Regions from separate parts of the Cohnella herbarum genome, predicted to be linked through region 2. Evidence: predicted binding sites of a transcription regulator. Region 2 holds the regulator's gene; each other region holds the start of a gene.

Region 1 (6,207 bases), 3.8 Mb from region 2:
TGAACGATCGCTCCGCGGCATTCGCCGTCTTTTGTCAACAAGTCTAGCACGAAATGGTCATCCCACAATTCGAGGGTCGGATCGGATTTGACCTTCTCCGCCAATGCGCGAACGATCTCGTAACCGGTTGCGTCCCCGTTCGCGTGAAGAATACGGCGCTGACTGTGCGCGCCTTCCTTCGTTAGGGCAAAATGGCCGTTCTCTTCATCGAAGTTCGTCCCGTAACGGATCAGCTCTTGAACCCCTTTGGGTCCTTCATGAACAAGAACGTCGACTGCCGAGGCTTCGCAAAGACCTGCCCCGGCAATCAACGTATCTTGTGCAAGAAAATCGGGCGAATCTTCGTCCGAAATTACCGCGGCTATCCCGCCTTGCGCATAACGAGTATTACTGTCGAACAAAGATTTCTTGGTTATCATTAATACGCGCTTCGTTTCGCTCGCCTTGAGCGCCGTAAATAGTCCAGCAATACCGGCTCCAATCACGATAACGTCCGTCTCTACGCGAGGAAGTTTGTCTAGATCAAAATCGACAACGTAACGTGGAATCATGGATAAGTTCGTCCCCAGTCCGACAAGAGAGTAGCGCAGGCAGGTTACTTAACCAGTAGCATGCGCTCCAGCGATAAACGGGCTTTGTCCGCAACGTCCTGCGGCACATAGATTTGCGGTTGCATCGTCTCCAATGCCTTGACGACCTTCTTCAGGTTATTCACCTTCATATTCGGACAGACAAGAAATTTCGATGCGAAATGAAAGGTTTTGTCCGGGCTGTCCAACCGCAATTGATACCCGGTGCCGTCTTCCGTTCCAACGATAAATTCTTTATGGCTGGATTCGCGGCAGTATTTCAGAATTCCCGTCGTGCTTCCCACGAAGTCCGCCATCTCCACCACTTCGGGACGGCATTCCGGATGAACGACGAATTCCGCGTTCGGATATTTCGCCCGCATTTCCTCGACGTCTTTAATGGTAAGCATGTCGTGGGTGTTGCAATAACCTTCCCAGATAATCATTTTCTTGTCGGTAAACTGGGAAACGTAATGGCCGAGATTTTTGTCCGGGCACCAGATAATCTCATCGGCATCGACCGAATTCACGACCTTAACCGCGTTAGCGGACGTACAACAAATATCCGTCTCCGCTTTCACGTCCGCCGAAGAGTTAATATACGTGACGACCTTGGCGTTCGGATGTTTCGCTTTAAGCTCGCGCAATCCGATCGGATTGACCATATCCGCCATCGGGCAGCCCGCGCGTTCGTCCGGTACGAGAACCGTCTTGTGGGGAGCCAGTATTTTGGCGCTTTCCCCCATGAAGTGCACGCCGCAGAATACGATGACGTCCGCATCCGTGGATGCCGCCTTCTGAGCGAGGAGAAAAGAATCTCCGCGGAAATCCGCGACCTCCTGTATTTCATCACGCTGATAATAATGAGCGAGAATAATGGCATTACGTTCCTTCTTTAGCTGCATAAGCCGCTCGCGCAATTCGCGATTCTGCTCTGCTTTACGCTCCAGGGCCAAAGCCTCCATGAAAATCTCCTCCCTAAGATGAACCGGTAGTTTGTGAATGAATGCACAAACATGGCGGGAATACTGTCTTTAGTGTGGACGAAAAGGACTTCGTTCATTAACACTTAATTTACACTTGCCTGATAAGGCTGTCAATTCATCTTGAACCGATTGTAAGCCCTTTTTCTCGGCTATGACTTAATATTCCTCAAAGCTGGAAACGCAGCTCCGATTTACCTGTTTCTAACTCGCTTTCTTCCCCGTTTCCACTTCATAGCGAAGGTTTTATGTGCAGTTTGATCGTGCAATGAAAAACGGGGTGCCCCTAAGCGCCATAAGCGCGGGAGCACCCCGTGTAATTTGCTGTTACTTCGGTTCTTCGGAATCGTCGTCTTTGCGCAAGTCCGGCATAGTTGCCAGCGGCTCGTCTTCGCGGGTTTGAATCCGCACTTTAACGTTGCCCAGCGTATCTACGATCGGTTCGGCTTTAGACTCTTCGCCGGAGGAGGAACCTTCTCCCTCTTCGCTCGGAACGATAATCCCCTTCTCGATCAAGGATTTGATCTGTTCGAGGTCAAGCGTCTCCACGTCAAGAAGCGTCTTCGCGATCAAGTGCATCTCGGCGCTCTTCTCGGTTAACAGCTTCTTCGCGCGATCGTAACAATCCCGCGTAATGCTTTGCATCTCTTGGTCGATCTCGTAAGCGATCGCATCGGAGTAGTTCTGTTCATGCCCGATGTCCCGACCTAAGAATACTTGACCCTGAGAGCTTCCGAATTGCATCGTTCCGAGCTTGTCGCTCATCCCGTATTCCATGATCATCGCGCGAACGATGCTCGTCGCGGACTTAAAGTCGCTGTAAGCGCCCGTTCCGATTTCGCCGATGAAGATTTCCTCGGCCGCACGGCCCGCGAGCAATCCCGTTACTTTGTCGAGGAGCTCTTGCTTGGTTACGAGCATACGATCTTCCTTAGGAAGCATGATGACGTAACCGCCGGCGCGTCCGCGAGGAATGATCGTTACCTTATGCACCGTATCGGCATGCTCGAGGAAGAATCCGGCAATCGTATGTCCGGCTTCGTGGTAGGCGACAATGCGCTTCTCGCGATCGCTGATCACGCGGCTCTTCTTCTCCGTACCGACGACAACGCGGTCGATCGCTTCATCGACTTCCAGCATCGCGATATCTTTTTTATTCCGTCGTGCGGCAAGCAATGCCGCTTCGTTCAATAGATTTTCCAAGTCCGCGCCCGTAAATCCGGTAGTCCGCTTCGCGATCGTGCCAAGGCGAACATCCTTGTTCAACGGTTTGTTGCGCGCGTGAACCTTCAGCACCGCTTCGCGGCCCTTCACGTCTGGACGATCCACCGTGATCTGACGGTCGAAACGACCCGGACGAAGCAGGGCGGGATCGAGAATGTCGGGACGGTTCGTCGCGGCAACGATGATGATTCCTTCGTTAGCGCCGAATCCATCCATCTCCACGAGGAGTTGGTTCAATGTTTGCTCGCGCTCGTCATGTCCGCCGCCAAGGCCTGCGCCCCGTTGACGTCCTACTGCATCGATCTCATCGATAAAGATAATGCAGGGCGAGTTTTTCTTCGCGTTCTCGAATAGATCACGGACACGGGATGCCCCGACGCCCACGAACATCTCGACGAAATCCGAACCGGAGATCGTGAAGAACGGAACTCCCGCTTCTCCCGCAACCGCGCGGGCGAGCAAGGTTTTACCCGTACCTGGAGGACCTACGAGAAGAACGCCTTTCGGAATGCGTGCGCCAAGCGCGGCAAACTTACGGGGATCTTTCAAGAATTCGACGACTTCGACCAATTCCTGTTTCTCTTCATCCGCTCCGGCCACATCCTCGAACGTAACCCGCTTTTTCTCTTCATTATAGAGACGGGCGCGGCTCTTGCCGAAGTTCATTACTTTGCCGCCGCCGCCCTGCGCCTGATTGATCAGGAAGAAGAACAGTACGAACATGATAATGAACGGAATGATGGAAGTCAGAAATGTCAGCCAGAAGCTTTGTCCCGGCATTTTTTTGTCTTCGACGGCAATGCCTTTTTGAACAGCCGTATCATGCAATTTCGTTGCCGCAACCTCGGTTAAAGGAAGGCGGCCCGAGAATAAATCGCTCTTGACGTCGGCAGGCTTCTGTTTGTATTTACCGGTAATTAAATAGGTACCGCCTTGTGGCTGAATCGTAAGCTCGGTAGCGTTACCTTGTTCTACCACCTGCATAATTTCATTGTAATTCAAAGCCTTAGTCGTCTCGTTCTTTCCAATGAAAAACTGAACGATTCCGACAGTCACCAAAAAGATAAGTAAGTAAAACCCTGTGTTGCGGATGAACCGATTCATCCCCGACCTCCTCTCGACACGCTTACATCATTTTACCATAGCCTGTCTTGGCATCACAATCACTACGCGCCGTCATAAAGACGACGTGTCTTAACTCGAATACACTTCCGGTTTAAGAATTCCCACATACGGCAGATTGCGGTATTTCTCCGCGTAATCAAGACCGTAACCGACGACGAACGCATCCGGAATCGTAAACCCGGTATAATCGGCGTTCAGGTCTACCGTGCGGCGCCCCGGCTTATCGAACAGCGCCACGACGTTGACGGATAACGCATTGCGGCGTTCCAGCACATCGATCAAATAACTCAAGGTCAAACCGCTGTCAATAATATCTTCTACGATAAGTACGTCGCGCCCTTCAACGGAGGCGTCTAAATCTTTAATGATTTTGACTTCGCCGGAAGACCTTGTGGAATTGCCGTAACTCGATACCGCCATAAAATCAAGTTCGATCGGGATAACGATATTCTTGGACAAATCCGCCATAAAAATAAAAGCGCCCTTCAGTACGCAAATGACGAGCGGATTACGCCCCTCGTAGTCGCGGCTGATCGCCGCCCCTAGTTCCTGTACCTTTTGCTGAATTACTTCTTCCGAGTAGAGAACTTCTTGAATGTCTTTTTGCAAAAAAGGTACCTCCCATTGAGATTATTACACGGTATGATGGCATTACTCCGATCATGCCCTAGTTTTCAGTCCCGACCAAGCATAAACGGATATCGCCGTTCTTAGGAATGGCGGAGACGAATCGGATAAGCCTAACGTCATTCTTTCCGAGTCGCGTAAGTGAAACGCCATGTCGATCGGGTATCCGCGGTAACCAAAGCATGACTTGAACGACGCATTCCCGGTATCCAGAGCACGCGTCCATCTCCATCTACCAACAGGGGAAGTTTATCGCGGCGGGAACGTGGCACTTTGGCATCGACGAACATATCTTGCACTTTTTTGGTGCCGTTTAGTCCGTAAGGATGCATAAGGTCTCCAGGCAATCGGCTGCGAACCCGAAGGGGCATAATCAATTCATCGGCATCGAAGCTAGCTTCATTCCGGTTTGTCGTCCCGTTGGGCAAAGAACCCTCCAGACGTTCTAACCGAATATGCTCCCCTGTTTCCCCGATCGCAACCTCGCTTATATTATCGGAGACGATATACGTAAAATTTACCGGTTCCGGATGACCCGGGCCGATATACGCCTGTTCGTATTCCCTTATCATCACCCAGCCATCCCCGATATCTAACTGCGTAACCGTGGGACGCTCCTGTGTAAGCGCAGCAAGGATTTCCTCCACATGCCCGTAGTCCAGCATATCGCGCGGGTTCGAAGAACAGTTTAATATTAATTTAATCAATCTGCGTTGTAAAGCGACGTGGAGGCCGCGGAACCGTCGTCGCTCTAACCGGAAGCCTTCCCCCGAAGGAGTTACTCCCTCTTGAAAGGCTTGAAGGGTCTGGCCTTCCATGTAGTCGTCATCCGCCGCTGCCAGATCGGATAGTCTGACCAAGGAAGCCTTCAGCCTAGGATTATATTGTTCAATCATCGGCATTACATCCAATCGGACGGCATTACGGAAGTAATGCCGGTCGATATTACTGCTATCTACCGCGAAAGGCACCCCGTTTCGCTTACAATAATCCAGAAGCTCACATTTGGTTATACGTAACAAGGGGCGAATCAGTTCCAATTGTTCTTCTTTTCGACGATATGGGATGCCGGCTAACCCGCTGACTCCCGTTCCCCTTATGACTCTCATAAGGACCGTCTCCGCTTGATCGTCCGCATGATGTCCGGTCAGCAAGTACTTAGCGGAATACTTGTTTGCGACCCGTTTCAGAAAATCATACCGCTTTTCCCGCGATGCCGTCTGGGGATTGATCCCCGAATCCGCTATGTACGCAGGCATTCCAAGCTCGACGGATTCAAACGGCATTCCGTACTCCGAGGCCAAGCCGCGCACCAGTTCCGCTTCGGCATCGGATTCCGATCCGCGGAATTGATGGTTCGCATGAGCTACGATGACTTGAAAAGGCTCTTCCCTCGCCATCGCGTTCAGAATATGAAGCAGCGCCATAGAATCCGGCCCGCCCGAAACCGCCGCGACGACTTTGCCCTCTACGTGCCACCAGCCTTCCGCCCGCGCCTGTGCCATGATGCTTCGTTCCCACTCATCCTGCGGTTGCACCGTCATTGCTCCTTTAACGACCTCTATAAGTGCCAGTTCAAAAGGTCAGGTTAAGATTCGACGTCGAACCCGCTCCCTGCTTCGCTTCGTGATCAAAACATGACTTTTTGAACTTCCTCTATAAAGAGGATAAACACTCTT
Region 2 (6,207 bases):
TGGGGCGAAGATTCGCGTTCCGAAGAGGAATCCCAGCATACGGCGAAACAGCTCAACGAAATGGATTTCGAACAATACTTAGCGGCGGTTCAGGCGAATCTGAAAACGATGTTTCCTTCCTATGAGTCGAGGGAAGGTCAAGATATTATGTTTCAGGAAGTATTCGATGCGCTGCAAGAAGATTCGCATCTGCTGGTTGAAGCGGGAACGGGCACGGGCAAATCGTTAGGTTACTTGCTGCCTTCCCTCTATTATGGTCTGAAGGAAGAAAAAAAAGTCGTCGTTAGCACGCATACGATTCAACTTCAGGAACAGCTTAGGGAGCGGGATTTGCCTTTATTGCAGCAAGCGCTTCCGGTTCCTTTTCGCGCATCGGTGTTTAAGGGACGCAATAATTATCTTTGTTTGAGGAAGTTCGAGAGTCGTCAACAAATACCCGAGCATGCCTTCGGCAGGGAAGAAGCCGTGACCCGCGGGGGAATGACGGTATGGCTTGGCGAAACGACGAGAGGCGAATCCGAAGAACTGAATATCGGCGTTCGCAATAAGGAAGAGTGGGACGCGGTATCCAGCGATGCGGCGTCCTGTCTTAACCGAGCTTGTCCGTGGTTTAGAAGGTGCTTCTATCATCGGGCCAGACAAGAAGCCGGCAAAGCGGATTTAATCATTACGAACCATGCTTTGCTGTTCACAGATTTGAGAGCCGAGCATCGGCTGTTACCGGCATACGACCGGTTAATCGTAGACGAGGCCCATCATCTCGAAGAGGTAGCCAGTCATCATCTGGGTCAGAAGACGGGGCATTCCTCGTTAGCCATACCGTTGCAACGGGTGTGGAAAGATGCGAGAACGGGATTGCTCCCTCAGCTTATCGGTTCGGTATCGTCACTCGGAACGGGAGATTCGGGTGCTTGGACGGAGAAACTCGAATTGTTAGTGCCTAAAGTCCATGAGATTCGGGAAGCATGGGAACGTTGGATGGACGCATTGTTTCAATTGCTTACGGCCAACGCCGCAGCGGATGAAACAGGAAATCTCACTTTGCGACTGAAGCATGAGGACTTGCCCGAGCAATGGGAAAGTTTGTCCGTGGACGGCAACAACGTGATCCAGCTTCTATCGGATTTCATTCGGCCGCTGGAGAAGCTAACCGTCGATATGCGCGAAGATGCCGACGAGCTCAGCATGCAAGGGATGTTGACCGATTTAAGCGGCGTCTTAAAAGATTTGGCGAACATTAGGGCGGATACGCAATCATTCGTTACATTGGGCAAGCCCGAGTTCGTTTATTGGCTGGAAGGACATTCGCAGTACCGGGGCAGATCCGTATATATTTACGGCGTTCCCGCGGACGTAAGCGAATTGCTTAAAGAAGGAGTCTTCGACCGCAAGTCGAGCGTCGTTATGACTTCCGCTACCCTGACGATAGACAAATCATTTCGCTATGTCACTGAGCAGCTCGGATTGGACGAGGCGGAGAAGGGCGGAAGGCTCAAGACGGCGATGCTACCGTCGCCGTTCCGTTACCGCGAGCAAGCGCTCGTTCTTATCCCGCGGGACTTTCCCGGAATTAAGGGAAGAGACGGCGAGGCGGTGTTCATAAGCGCGCTGATCGATTCACTTCAGGAAATGGCGATTACGGTCGGAGGCCGTATGCTTGTGCTGTTCACCTCCCATCGCATGCTTAAGACCGTCTACGGCCCGCTCAAGGATCGCCTTGAGGCAAGCGGAATTCAAGTATTAGGCCAGGGCATGGATAGCGGAAGCCGAAGCCGGCTGACTCAACAGTTCGTGAAGCAGCCCGCCTCGGTGTTGCTTGGAACGAGCAGTTTCTGGGAGGGAATCGACCTTCCGGGCGATGCGTTAACCTGCCTTGCGATCGTAAGATTGCCTTTCCAACCGCCGAATCATCCGGTAGCCGAAGCCAAGTCGGAGAAGCTATTGGCCGAGAACAAAAATCCTTTCATGAAGCTGTCGCTTCCCCAAGCGGTGATTCGCTTCAAACAAGGCTTCGGCCGGCTCGTCCGTACGGCAACGGATCGAGGAATCGTCATTCTCTACGATACGAGGGTCATAGATACGAATTACGGCAAATATTTCTTATACTCGTTACCGGGTCCTAAGATGGAGCATTTGCCTACGTCGGCTATGGCCGCAAGAGTCAGCTCATGGTTAAATTCGGCCGCGTCCGCCGTCCAAGATGAGGGAGAGAAACATGAAGCCCATTAAAATTTCCGAAGCCGTCGTTAGAAGATTACCGATTTATTTGCGATTTCTGAACGAGCTTAGCTTCAGCAACATTCAAACGGTTTCCTCTCAGGAGTTAGGGGAGAAGCTTGATCTAAATCCGGCGCAGATTCGCAAAGATTTGGCGTATTTCGGCGAATTCGGCCGCAAAGGCGTTGGTTACAACGTGGATTATTTGATCGAGAAAATCCGTCATATTCTTAAATTGGACAAGACGATGAACGTTGCCTTGGTCGGAACCGGGAATCTGGGCCGAGCGTTATGCAATTACAGCATGTATATCAAAGATAATATGAAAATCGTAGCCGTTTTCGACGCGGACGAAAGCAAGAAGGGAACGCTTATCAATCGCTTAACCGTTCAGCCTATGCAGGATCTGTGCTCCTCGGTCGAACTATTGGATATTTCGGTGGGGATCATTACGGTGCCGGCAACGGAAGCCCAGAACGTAGCGGATCAATTCGTTGCCGCCGGCATACGCGGGATCTTGAATTTCGCTCCCGTCGTGCTCAAATCGTCTCCGGGCGTACGAATTCACAATGCGGATTTTACGGCTGAACTGCTTAGCCTAGCTTACTATATGGATCATAATAACGGATCAACGGAAGGAGACGAAACGAAATGACTCGTCTGCTAATTAATAATGGAACTTTCGTCACGATGGACGATCAACTCTCTAAATTTCAAGGTTGGATGGCCGTAGAAGGAAGTACAATCGCCGGATTGGGAGAGGGCGAGGCACCGGATAAGGAAAAAGAGTTAGCTTCGGAAGTCATGGACGGCAGCGGGCTGCTGTTCATGCCCGGTCTCGTAAATACGCACGGTCATGCCGGAATGTCGTTACTTCGCGGGTTAGCGGACGATCTTGCGCTACAGGATTGGCTGCAAAATCACATGTGGCCGACGGAAGCGAAATATACGGGCGATGACGTGTACTGGGGCTCTTCGTTGGCCGCGGCCGAAATGATTAAGAGCGGTACGACGACATTCGTGGACATGTATGATCATATGCATCGCGTAGCGGAAGTGGTAGAGCAATCGGGACTTCGCGCTAGCCTAACAAGAGGAGTTATCGGGTTATGTCCCGAAGACGTGCAGAAGGCTAAGCTCGCCGACGCTATCCAATTCGCCAAAGACTGGCACGGTCAAGCGGATGGACGAGTTAGCGTTATGATCTCGCCTCATGCTCCCTATACTTGCCCGCCGGATTTTATTTTGAAATTCGTCGAAGCGGCTCACGATCTCGATTTGCCTATGCACACGCATATGTCGGAGACGATTGCGGAAGTAGAGCAGAACGTTAGAGACTATGGTTTCCGTCCGGTAGAGCACTTGGATCGTCTCGGAATGTTTAGCCGTCCGACTCTAGTGGCGCACGCCGTTCATCTGAACGATGAAGAGATCGCGCTGCTTGCCGAACGTAATGTGGCCGTATCTCATAATCCGGTCAGCAACTTGAAGCTCGCGAGCGGAGTTGCCAGAGTGCCGGAGCTACTGAAAGCCGGCGTAACCGTCTCGCTAGGCACGGATAGCGCGGCAAGCAATAACAATCTGGATCTGTTCCAAGAAATCACGCTTGCGGCATTGCTTCATAAAGGGGTTTCAGGCGATCCGACGGTCATTCCGGCAGCAGAAGCGCTGCGCATGGGAACCGTGTACGGAGCCCGTTCCATTGGATTAGGCGATACGGTAGGGCAGCTTAAAGCAGGGATGAAAGCGGATTTCATCGCATTGTCTCTTACGAAACCACATTTTGTGCCGCATACGGATTACGTTTCTCATCTGGCCTATGCGGCAAGGGGCTCTGACGTCGCTCACGTATGGGTAAACGGGAAGCAATTGCTTCGCAACGGCCAACTGTTAACGCTTGACGAGGAGAAAATTCTCGCGGAAGCGGAGCGTTGCTTCCAGAGGTTACGGGGATGAATTTAAGCCGTAGTGAAGGACAACGGAAAATGCCTTCGCTTTCGCTCGGAAGATGGTTAATCGTATTGGCGGGTTTTATCGTGTTCGTCTTGGTGTCGGCGGTACTGTTCGTCCGTTCGGCCGATTCGGAGTATCGCAGCGCGGAGAAACAGGCGATTCGAATCGCCAAGGCGCAGGGAGGACTCGCGGAAGTAGACGAAGCGGTCAGCCATACGTGGGACGAAACGGTCTGGGTCGTCACCGGCAAAGATTCCGAAGGCACGGAGTGGATGATCTGGGAGCGCAAAGACGAGCTAATTAAGAAAAAGATAAGCGAGAATATTTCCGAGCAACAGATGCTCGCTAAATTTGCCGAAGAGCATTCCGGAACTCCGATTCGAATCATACCCGGATGGTTCATGAATGGTCCGGCATGGGAAGTTCGTTATTGGAACGAGAAGAGCCAAGAGCATCAGTCGTTGGATTTCTTCTCTTTCCAAGATGGCAAATTACTTAAGACCTACGTATTATCCATTCAATAAGCAACATAGGAATAGCCGATTTCGCCGAATTTCTCGCCTTCCATAGGCGGAACTTCGGCGATTTTTTGCTTGGAATAGGCGATGATTTGGTTGTTTTCCAATCATCCTCTAACGATTCGTCTATCAAAACCTGATATACTCTTAGTTGTACTCATGAACGACATCGGAATGATTCGCATCGTTTGTCTGACCAAAACTGACCAGTCCCGAAGCCATCATAGAAAACACATTAGAGGGGGATCGGTAAATGAATAAAATTAAAATATTGCCCATTACGATAACTGCGGCGTTAACGGCCGCGATACTGTTCGGAGGATGGTTCGCATACCGTCATTTCGGCGTGGAACAGCCGCTTGACCGGGTTGCCAAATCGGTCGAAGGCGTGCAATCCGCCGAAGTCGAGATGACGTCTGGAATCGTGAAAGTGAAAGTGAAGCTTGCGCCTGACGCGAATTTAAGCGAAGTGTATCGCCAGATCAAGCAGAACGGTGCTGGAGAGATCGGCGGCAAGAAGTTGGAGTTGGCTGCTACGACCAGCGATGATTCGCAAACGAACGAGCGGTTGGAGAAAGCTTGGAGCTATTCGCTCTTCGACGTAGCGGAAGCGATGGAAAACCGCAAGTATTCGGGGATAAGGGATACGATGGCTAACTTGTCCAAGCAGTTCCCGGGCGTTACGGTAATGACGGATATGGACGAGAATAACGTATATATCTCGATGCGCGACGGAGATGCGGCGAAGTTCATCGTTCTGCCGCGACAACCGGCGATGTTAGGAGTGTGGCCGAATGCGTAAAATAGGGTCATACGCGAAGGAAATGGCGATCGGCGCGATTATCGTATTGTTTATTTTCTTATTATATGTCGGATTGCCTCCGGCCATTATGGTGATGGGATTGTTGTTGTTCGGCGCTGTGTTTATGCTCACGCGTGCCAGAGGCGGCCTGGCGATGGGAGCTGCCGGTAAGAAATCGGCCGCGCGTAAGCCCGAATATTTGACGTTCGAGGATATAGGCGGACAAGATCAACCGAAGAGGGAATTAACGGAAGCATTGGATTTTCTCGTGCATCGCGACAAAATTCAGAAGCTCGGCATTCGGCCGTTAAAGGGCATCCTATTGACGGGACCTCCGGGAACGGGGAAAACGTTGCTGGCCAAAGCGGCTGCCCAGTATACTCATTCGGCATTCATCGCGGCATCCGGCAGCGAGTTCGTCGAAATGTACGTCGGCGTCGGCGCGGGGAGAATCCGCGATTTGTTCAAGGAAGCTCGGCAGCAAGCCGTAAAGCTAAAGCGCAATAGCGCGATTATCTTCATAGACGAAATTGACGGCATCGGCGGGAAAAGGGATGGCGGTCAGCATAGAGAGTACGATCAAACCCTTAACCAACTGTTAACCGAGATGGATGGCGTGCAAGGAGACGAGAGCGTTCGGGTGCTTCTCATCGCCGCGACGAACCGTAAGGAATTGCTCGATTCGGCCTTGCTGCGCCCGGGTAGATTCGACCGCCA
Region 3 (6,207 bases), 1.2 Mb from region 2:
AGAGCTTCCGCAGCGGGAGATCGGCGGGCAATTGCCGCCTTTCGAAGTTCTCGAGGCCATTTCCGCGCATTGCCGGGGAAGCGGCATCAAACTGCATCTCGACGGGGCGAGGCTGTTTGAAATTTTACCTTATTACGGGAAGTCCGCCTCCGATATTTGCGCTCTATTCGACAGCGTATACGTTTCCTTCTACAAAGGGGTCGGTGGCATCGCCGGAGCGATACTGGCGGGGGATGAAGCTTTCACGTCGCAGTCGAAAGTATGGAAAAGAAGGCATGGCGGAGATTTAATCAGCTTATATCCCTATATTCTTAGCTCGGACTACTATTTCGAGCAACGCCTTCCCAAGATGGAGCGGTATTATCGGGAGGCGATCGAGCTTGCCGAACGGTTTAACGCCTGCCATGCCATAGCGACGAAGCCGTTGACGCCGGTTTGCAACATGTTTCACGTTCATGCGAACGTATCCAAAGACAGGCTTGAAAAGGCCTTAATCTCCGTTTACGCGGAATCGGGGATCGGATTGACCGCGTTCTTGAGGGAAACCGGCGAGACGACTTGCATGTTCGAGGTTAACATGGGGGATCGATACGCGAACGTTCCGAAAGACAAGCTGAGTAACGCGTTCCGTTTGTTGGACGAGAAAATGCAGAGTACGGAATAGTTGCGGCTATTGGCAATTATCGTTGAATTCCGTACTGGATACGATCCTCACGAGCGGCCACCGAAATCGCGACGAACAAGCTTTTGGAGATCAGGCTCGCCATGCTCATGACCAAATGCAGACGTGTGTTCTGCAGAACTTGGAAGCCGAGTATGCCGCCGATGTTAACGATAGCCGAAATATGAATATCTCCGACGGGGGGTAACGTCTTGTTAACTCCCGCCCCCGGTCGCAGGGGGCCGTCGCCGATCTGAATCATTCCGATGCTGGACGCGTTTCCGAGACAGGCGTCGATTCCGACGACGAAAGGATCGTCGATCGTCGTATTCAATTTCTCCAGCGTAGCGTCGAGATTCATCGCGTGAACGGGTTTCTCCAGCGTGCCGAACAAGTCGAAGGCGGTCGAGCGGTATTTGCCGAGCAGCGAACCGGTTAAGGGGCCTAACGAATCTCCGGTGCAGCGATCGGAACCTATGCAGACGACGACAATCCGTTTACTTGACGGCAAAGGTTTGAAATGTCCGGCTAAGCGGTTAGTCATCCGCATGGAAGCCGCGGGATCGGTATGACCGATTAGCAAGGAAGGAACGTTTAAGATCGTCATGGAATCACCTCGCGACCTACAGGGTCTATATCATTTTCTAAATGATACATTATGTATCGCGAAAGTGTTGTCGTTATTTAGCGGAGAGGGATGAGCAAAGAGTAATTATTTTTCGACACCTTCCTTCCTCGGTTCATGCCGCAAGTAGGTCGTAAAAGTCGAATATTCGTAACAAGGCTTGTGAGTAATGTCACACTTCTATAGACTGGTACTGAGTATACTAACGAATAAGCTCGATCCCGAAGGAGGAAGACGAAACCATGGAGAAAACAAAAACGTTCATTATGATCAAACCGGACGGAGTACGCAGAGGATTAATCGGGGAAATCGTAAGACGATTCGAACAGAGGGGATTCCGCCTTGTCGACGCCAAGCTGGTCGACGTGGATCAAGCTCACGCGGAGAGACATTACGGCGCTCACAGAGAGAAGCCTTTCTTCCAAGAACTCGTTGATTATATTACTTCCGGCCCCGTGTTCGCGATGATCTGGGAAGCGGAGAACGCGGTGGAAATCGGAAGAAGCATGATCGGCGCGACCAATCCGGTGAAAGCCGCGTCCGGGACGATTCGCGGAGATTACGGGACGTCGGTCGAATTCAACGTTATCCATGGATCGGATTCGCAGGAAAGCGTAGAGAGGGAAATCGAAGCCTTCTTCGGCGGCAATCCCAGAGCGTAATCCTTCAGGAGTAACGGCTAAAGCGACGAATATCTCGAAGGCTAGGAGATGAGAGTTATGCAGTTCGGACTTTTGCACCCGGCTGATCAAATCACGTTAATGATGGAAAGAATCTATAGTTATGGAATGACGACGACTTCGGGAGGGAATTTGTCCATTCTCGACGACAACGGCGATCTATGGATCACTCCCGCCGGCATAGACAAAGGCTCTCTCACCCGCAATGACATCGTCTGCGTAAAGGCGGACGGTCAAGTCGTCGGCATACATAAACCGTCTAGCGAGTTGCCTTTTCATAGATTGGTGTACCGGACGAGACCCGATCTGAAGGCGGTCGTTCACGCCCATCCTCCCGCGCTCGTATCGTTCAGCATCGTTCGCCGTATCCCCGATACGCGGATGCTTCCGAACGAAAGAAAAATATGCGGAGAGATCGGCATGGCGGAGTATGCGCTGCCGGGTAGCGAGGAGCTTGGACAAAATATCGCCGCCGTCTTCGCGAAGGGGATCGACACCGTGATGTTAGAAAACCACGGCATCGTCATCGGCGGTCCCGATCTGTTCGAAGCGTTCAAAATTTTCGAAACGCTTGATTTCTGCGCCAGACTGGAGATCAAAGCCAAACGGATCGGAAAGCCGATTCTGCTGTCCGAAGCGCATTATGAAACGGTTGCCGCCAACGCGGAGTTCCAACCGGCTACTTTCCTCCCGACCGGGTATAGCTCGAAGGAAAGGGAGCTTCGCCGGGAAATGATCAAGTTCATTCAGCGATCCTACGACCAACGTCTCTTCACGAGCACGCAAGGGACGTTCTCTCAGCGGCTCGGACAAGGCAGCTTCATCCTTACCCCTCATGGCATGGACCGCAAATACTTGGACGTCGATCACCTAGTCAGGGTGGACGACGGAAAAGTCGAGGAAGGCAAGCAGCCAAGCCGATCCGCGAAGCTGCATGAAGCGATCTACGAACTTCATCCTCATATCGATTCCATTATGATCGCGCATCCGCCGAACATTATGGCATTCGCGGTAACGGATGATGCTTTCGATTCCAGAACGATTCCGGAGAGCTATCTGCTCCTTCGAAATGTACCTAAATTGCCATTCGGCTCGATCTATACCGCTCCGCGCGAAGCGGCTGCGAATTTTACGAAGGATACGCCGATCGCGCTAGTGGAAAACAACTGCGTAATCGTGACCGGGCAAAGTTTGCTGAATACGTTCGATCGGCTGGAGGTTGCGGAGTACAGCGCGAAAGCGATCATCTCTTCCCGTTGCCTCGGGGATATCGTGTCGATAGACGACAAGAAAATTCGCGATATCGAAGAAGCGTTCGGATTAGCTTAAATAACGAATAGGACGGACTGCCGGAAGGGATACCTTTCGCGCGGTCCGTTTTCATTATGATGATCAGGTGAATGATTTGTGTCAATGTCGAAGATACGGGTTTATCGATATAATATTGTGATTTTTTTCACATGAAAATGAGATCAAGAGACGTACACTAAAGACATGAAAGAGCTACCTCAACTTCGGATACGGAGGGGATACGCCATGAAACAACAAATCGTCGAGAATGCTTACACGACTCTGAGCTATTCGAAGCTTGAGATGAGTGAAGCCGTCGAACGTTTGCATGAGGAGCACAAGGAACTGAAGGAAGAGCTTCATGAACTGCACGTATGGGTAAAGGCGGTAGGGGAGACGTCGGGGGCGATCAATCGAGACGGCATTCTCGGCAACCTGAGGGAGACGGCCAATCAGTTCGTAAGGCAGCTCGATGCCCATGCCAAGTGGGAGGAAGAAAGACTGTTTCCGATGGTGACTTGGTATTACGGCGAAGAACCCGAACAATTCACGTTGATGGAGCAGGAGCACGTACTGGCGGAGCAATTCATCCAAGCTTTCGTTAACGCTCTGGAACGCGCGCCGGTTCGCCAGCACGAGGAGAAGGAAATGGCTTCTTATTTGACGCAGGCGATCCAAATTTTGAACCATCATTTTCAGATGGAGGAGGATTTAATCGTTACGCTTATCGACCGTTCCAACGGTTACGGCTACTAGCGGGAGATCCCTAATCCATAAAATAAGACTCTACTTGGAGGTTGAGAATATGGCCATTAAAGAAAAAGTCGGAGAAGTGAAAGATTTACCCAATGCTCAGGCTGAAGTGAATCGCTTGGTAGCCGCTGCATTGAAAGCGAGAGACGCGTTCATGGGATTAGACCAGGAGCAGGTCGATCGGATCACGCAGCAAATGGCGTTAGCAGGGTTGGATAAGCATATGGTATTGGCGAAAATGGCGGTCGAGGAAACGGGGAGAGGCGTATACGAAGATAAAATCACCAAAAACATCTTCGCGACGGAGTACATCTACCATAGCGTGAAGTCCGACAAAACCGTGGGCGTCATCGAAGAAAATCCTTACGAGAACTATCGCAAGGTTGCGGAGCCGGTCGGCGTAATCGCGGGCGTTACCCCCGTTACGAATCCGACTTCGACGACGATGTTCAAGGCCATCATCGCGATGAAGACGCGTAATCCGATTATATTCGCTTTTCATCCGTCCGCTCAGAAGAGCAGCGAAGCCGCTGCCCGCGCGGTTATGGAAGCCGCGGTTCAAGCGGGAGCTCCAGAAGGTTGCATCCAGTGGGTGGCTAACCCTTCCCTCGAGGCAACCAGCCTGCTAATGAATCACCCGGATGTCGCTCTCGTGTTGGCAACCGGCGGATCGGCTATGGTGAAGGCGGCTTACAGCACGGGAAAACCGGCGTTAGGCGTAGGACCCGGCAACGTGCCGTGCTTCATTGAGAAAACAGCGGATCTGCTGCAAGCCGTTACCGATCTGATCCTATCCAAGACGTTCGACAACGGCATGATCTGCGCCTCCGAACAAGCGGTCATTATCGAGGAGCCGATCTATGCGGAGACGAAGCGGTTAATGGGCGAGATGGGCTGTTACTTCTTGAACAAAGAAGAGACGGCTGCCGTATCGAAGCTGGTCATTAACGAGGACAGATGCGCGGTGAATGCCGTCATCGTCGGCCAATCCGCCGTGAAAATCGCGCAGATGGCCAACATCAGCGTACCTGAGGATACGAAAATTCTCGTTGCCGAGCTGAACGGAGTCGGTAAAGATTATCCGCTGTCGGCGGAGAAGCTAAGTCCGGTGCTCGCGTGCTATAAGGTAAAGAATGCCGCGCAAGGCATTCAGAGAGCGGCGGAAGTGACGGCATTCGGAGGCATGGGACACTCGTCGGTCGTTCATTCCAAAGACGATGCCGTGATCGCCGAGTTCGCGGCCACTCTAAAAACCGGACGCGTCATCGTCAATTCCCCGTCTACGCACGGCGCGATCGGCGACTTGTACAATACGAACCTGCCTTCCTTGACGCTCGGTTGCGGTTCTTACGGACACAACTCGACGACTTCCAACGTAACGGCGGTTAATCTGCTTAACATTAAACGCGTCGCTTACCGGACCGTGAATATGCAGTGGTTCAAGGTTCCGCCGAAAATCTACTTCGAGAAAGGTTCCACGCAATATTTGGAGAAAATGCCGGACATCAACCGGATTCTTATCGTCACCGACCCGATGATGGTTAAGCTCGGCTATGTCGACAGGGTCGAATATTACTTGCGCAAGCGGAAGCTGCCCGTCTCCATCGAAGTGTTCTCGGAAGTTGAGCCTGATCCGTCCGTCGAAACGGTGGAACGCGGCACGAGAATTATGGCGGGCTTCAAGCCCGACTGCATTATCGCTCTCGGAGGCGGTTCGCCGATGGATGCGGCGAAAGCGATGTGGCTGTTCTACGAATACCCGGATACTTCTTTCCACTCGCTGAAGATGAAATTCTTGGATATCCGCAAACGGGTATACAAGTATCCTCGGCTAGGCAACAAAGCTAAATTCGTCGCGATCCCGACTACGTCGGGTACGGGCTCGGAGGTCACGTCGTTCGCGGTCATCACGGACAAAAAGTCGGGAAATACGAAATATCCGCTTGCCGATTACGAGCTGACGCCGGACGTGTCGATCATCGATCCCGAGTACGTGTACTCCCTGCCTAAGACGGCGGTAGCGGATACCGGCATGGACGTGCTGACGCATGCGATCGAAGCCTATGTATCGGTAATGGCCAACGATTACACGGACGGCTTGGCGATCAAGGCCATTCAGCTCGTCTTCGAGAATCTGGAGAAATCCTACAAGACGGCGGATCCGCTCGCCCGCGAGAAAATGCATAACGCATCGTCGA

Evidence for each region. Region 2 encodes Rex, which represses fermentation and respiration genes when NADH is low (regulators of the CRP and FNR family bind a similar motif). Its sites were predicted from a motif close to TTGTGAAATATTTCACAA; they were not measured.
Region 1: a site for Rex is predicted at 1,566-1,583, ahead of nadA (quinolinate synthase NadA). Genes of this name have one in related genera too.
Region 3: a site for Rex is predicted at 3,411-3,428, ahead of HH215_RS34120 (hemerythrin domain-containing protein). Genes of this name have one in related genera too.

Annotation. Positions count from the first base shown of each region.
Region 1 covers NZ_CP051680.1:5,557,129-5,563,335, reverse strand. Annotated here, with positions in the region: gene nadB (L-aspartate oxidase) at 1-551, opposite strand, end outside; gene nadA (quinolinate synthase NadA) at 596-1,534, opposite strand; gene ftsH (ATP-dependent zinc metalloprotease FtsH) at 1,880-3,880, opposite strand; gene hpt (hypoxanthine phosphoribosyltransferase) at 3,971-4,510, opposite strand; gene tilS (tRNA lysidine(34) synthetase TilS) at 4,648-6,066, opposite strand.
Region 2 covers NZ_CP051680.1:984,027-990,233, forward strand. Annotated here, with positions in the region: gene dinG (ATP-dependent DNA helicase DinG, 3'-5' exoribonuclease type) at 1-2,229, shown strand, start outside; gene HH215_RS04160 (redox-sensing transcriptional repressor Rex) at 2,216-2,872, shown strand; gene HH215_RS04165 (amidohydrolase) at 2,869-4,173, shown strand; gene HH215_RS04170 (cell wall elongation regulator TseB-like domain-containing protein) at 4,170-4,694, shown strand; gene HH215_RS04175 (hypothetical protein) at 4,942-5,490, shown strand; gene HH215_RS04180 (AAA family ATPase) at 5,492-6,207, shown strand, end outside.
Region 3 covers NZ_CP051680.1:8,114,958-8,121,164, forward strand. Annotated here, with positions in the region: gene HH215_RS34100 (threonine aldolase family protein) at 1-664, shown strand, start outside; gene yyaC (spore protease YyaC) at 681-1,268, opposite strand; gene ndk (nucleoside-diphosphate kinase) at 1,529-1,948, shown strand; gene HH215_RS34115 (class II aldolase/adducin family protein) at 2,006-3,295, shown strand; gene HH215_RS34120 (hemerythrin domain-containing protein) at 3,503-4,012, shown strand; gene adhE (bifunctional acetaldehyde-CoA/alcohol dehydrogenase) at 4,062-6,207, shown strand, end outside.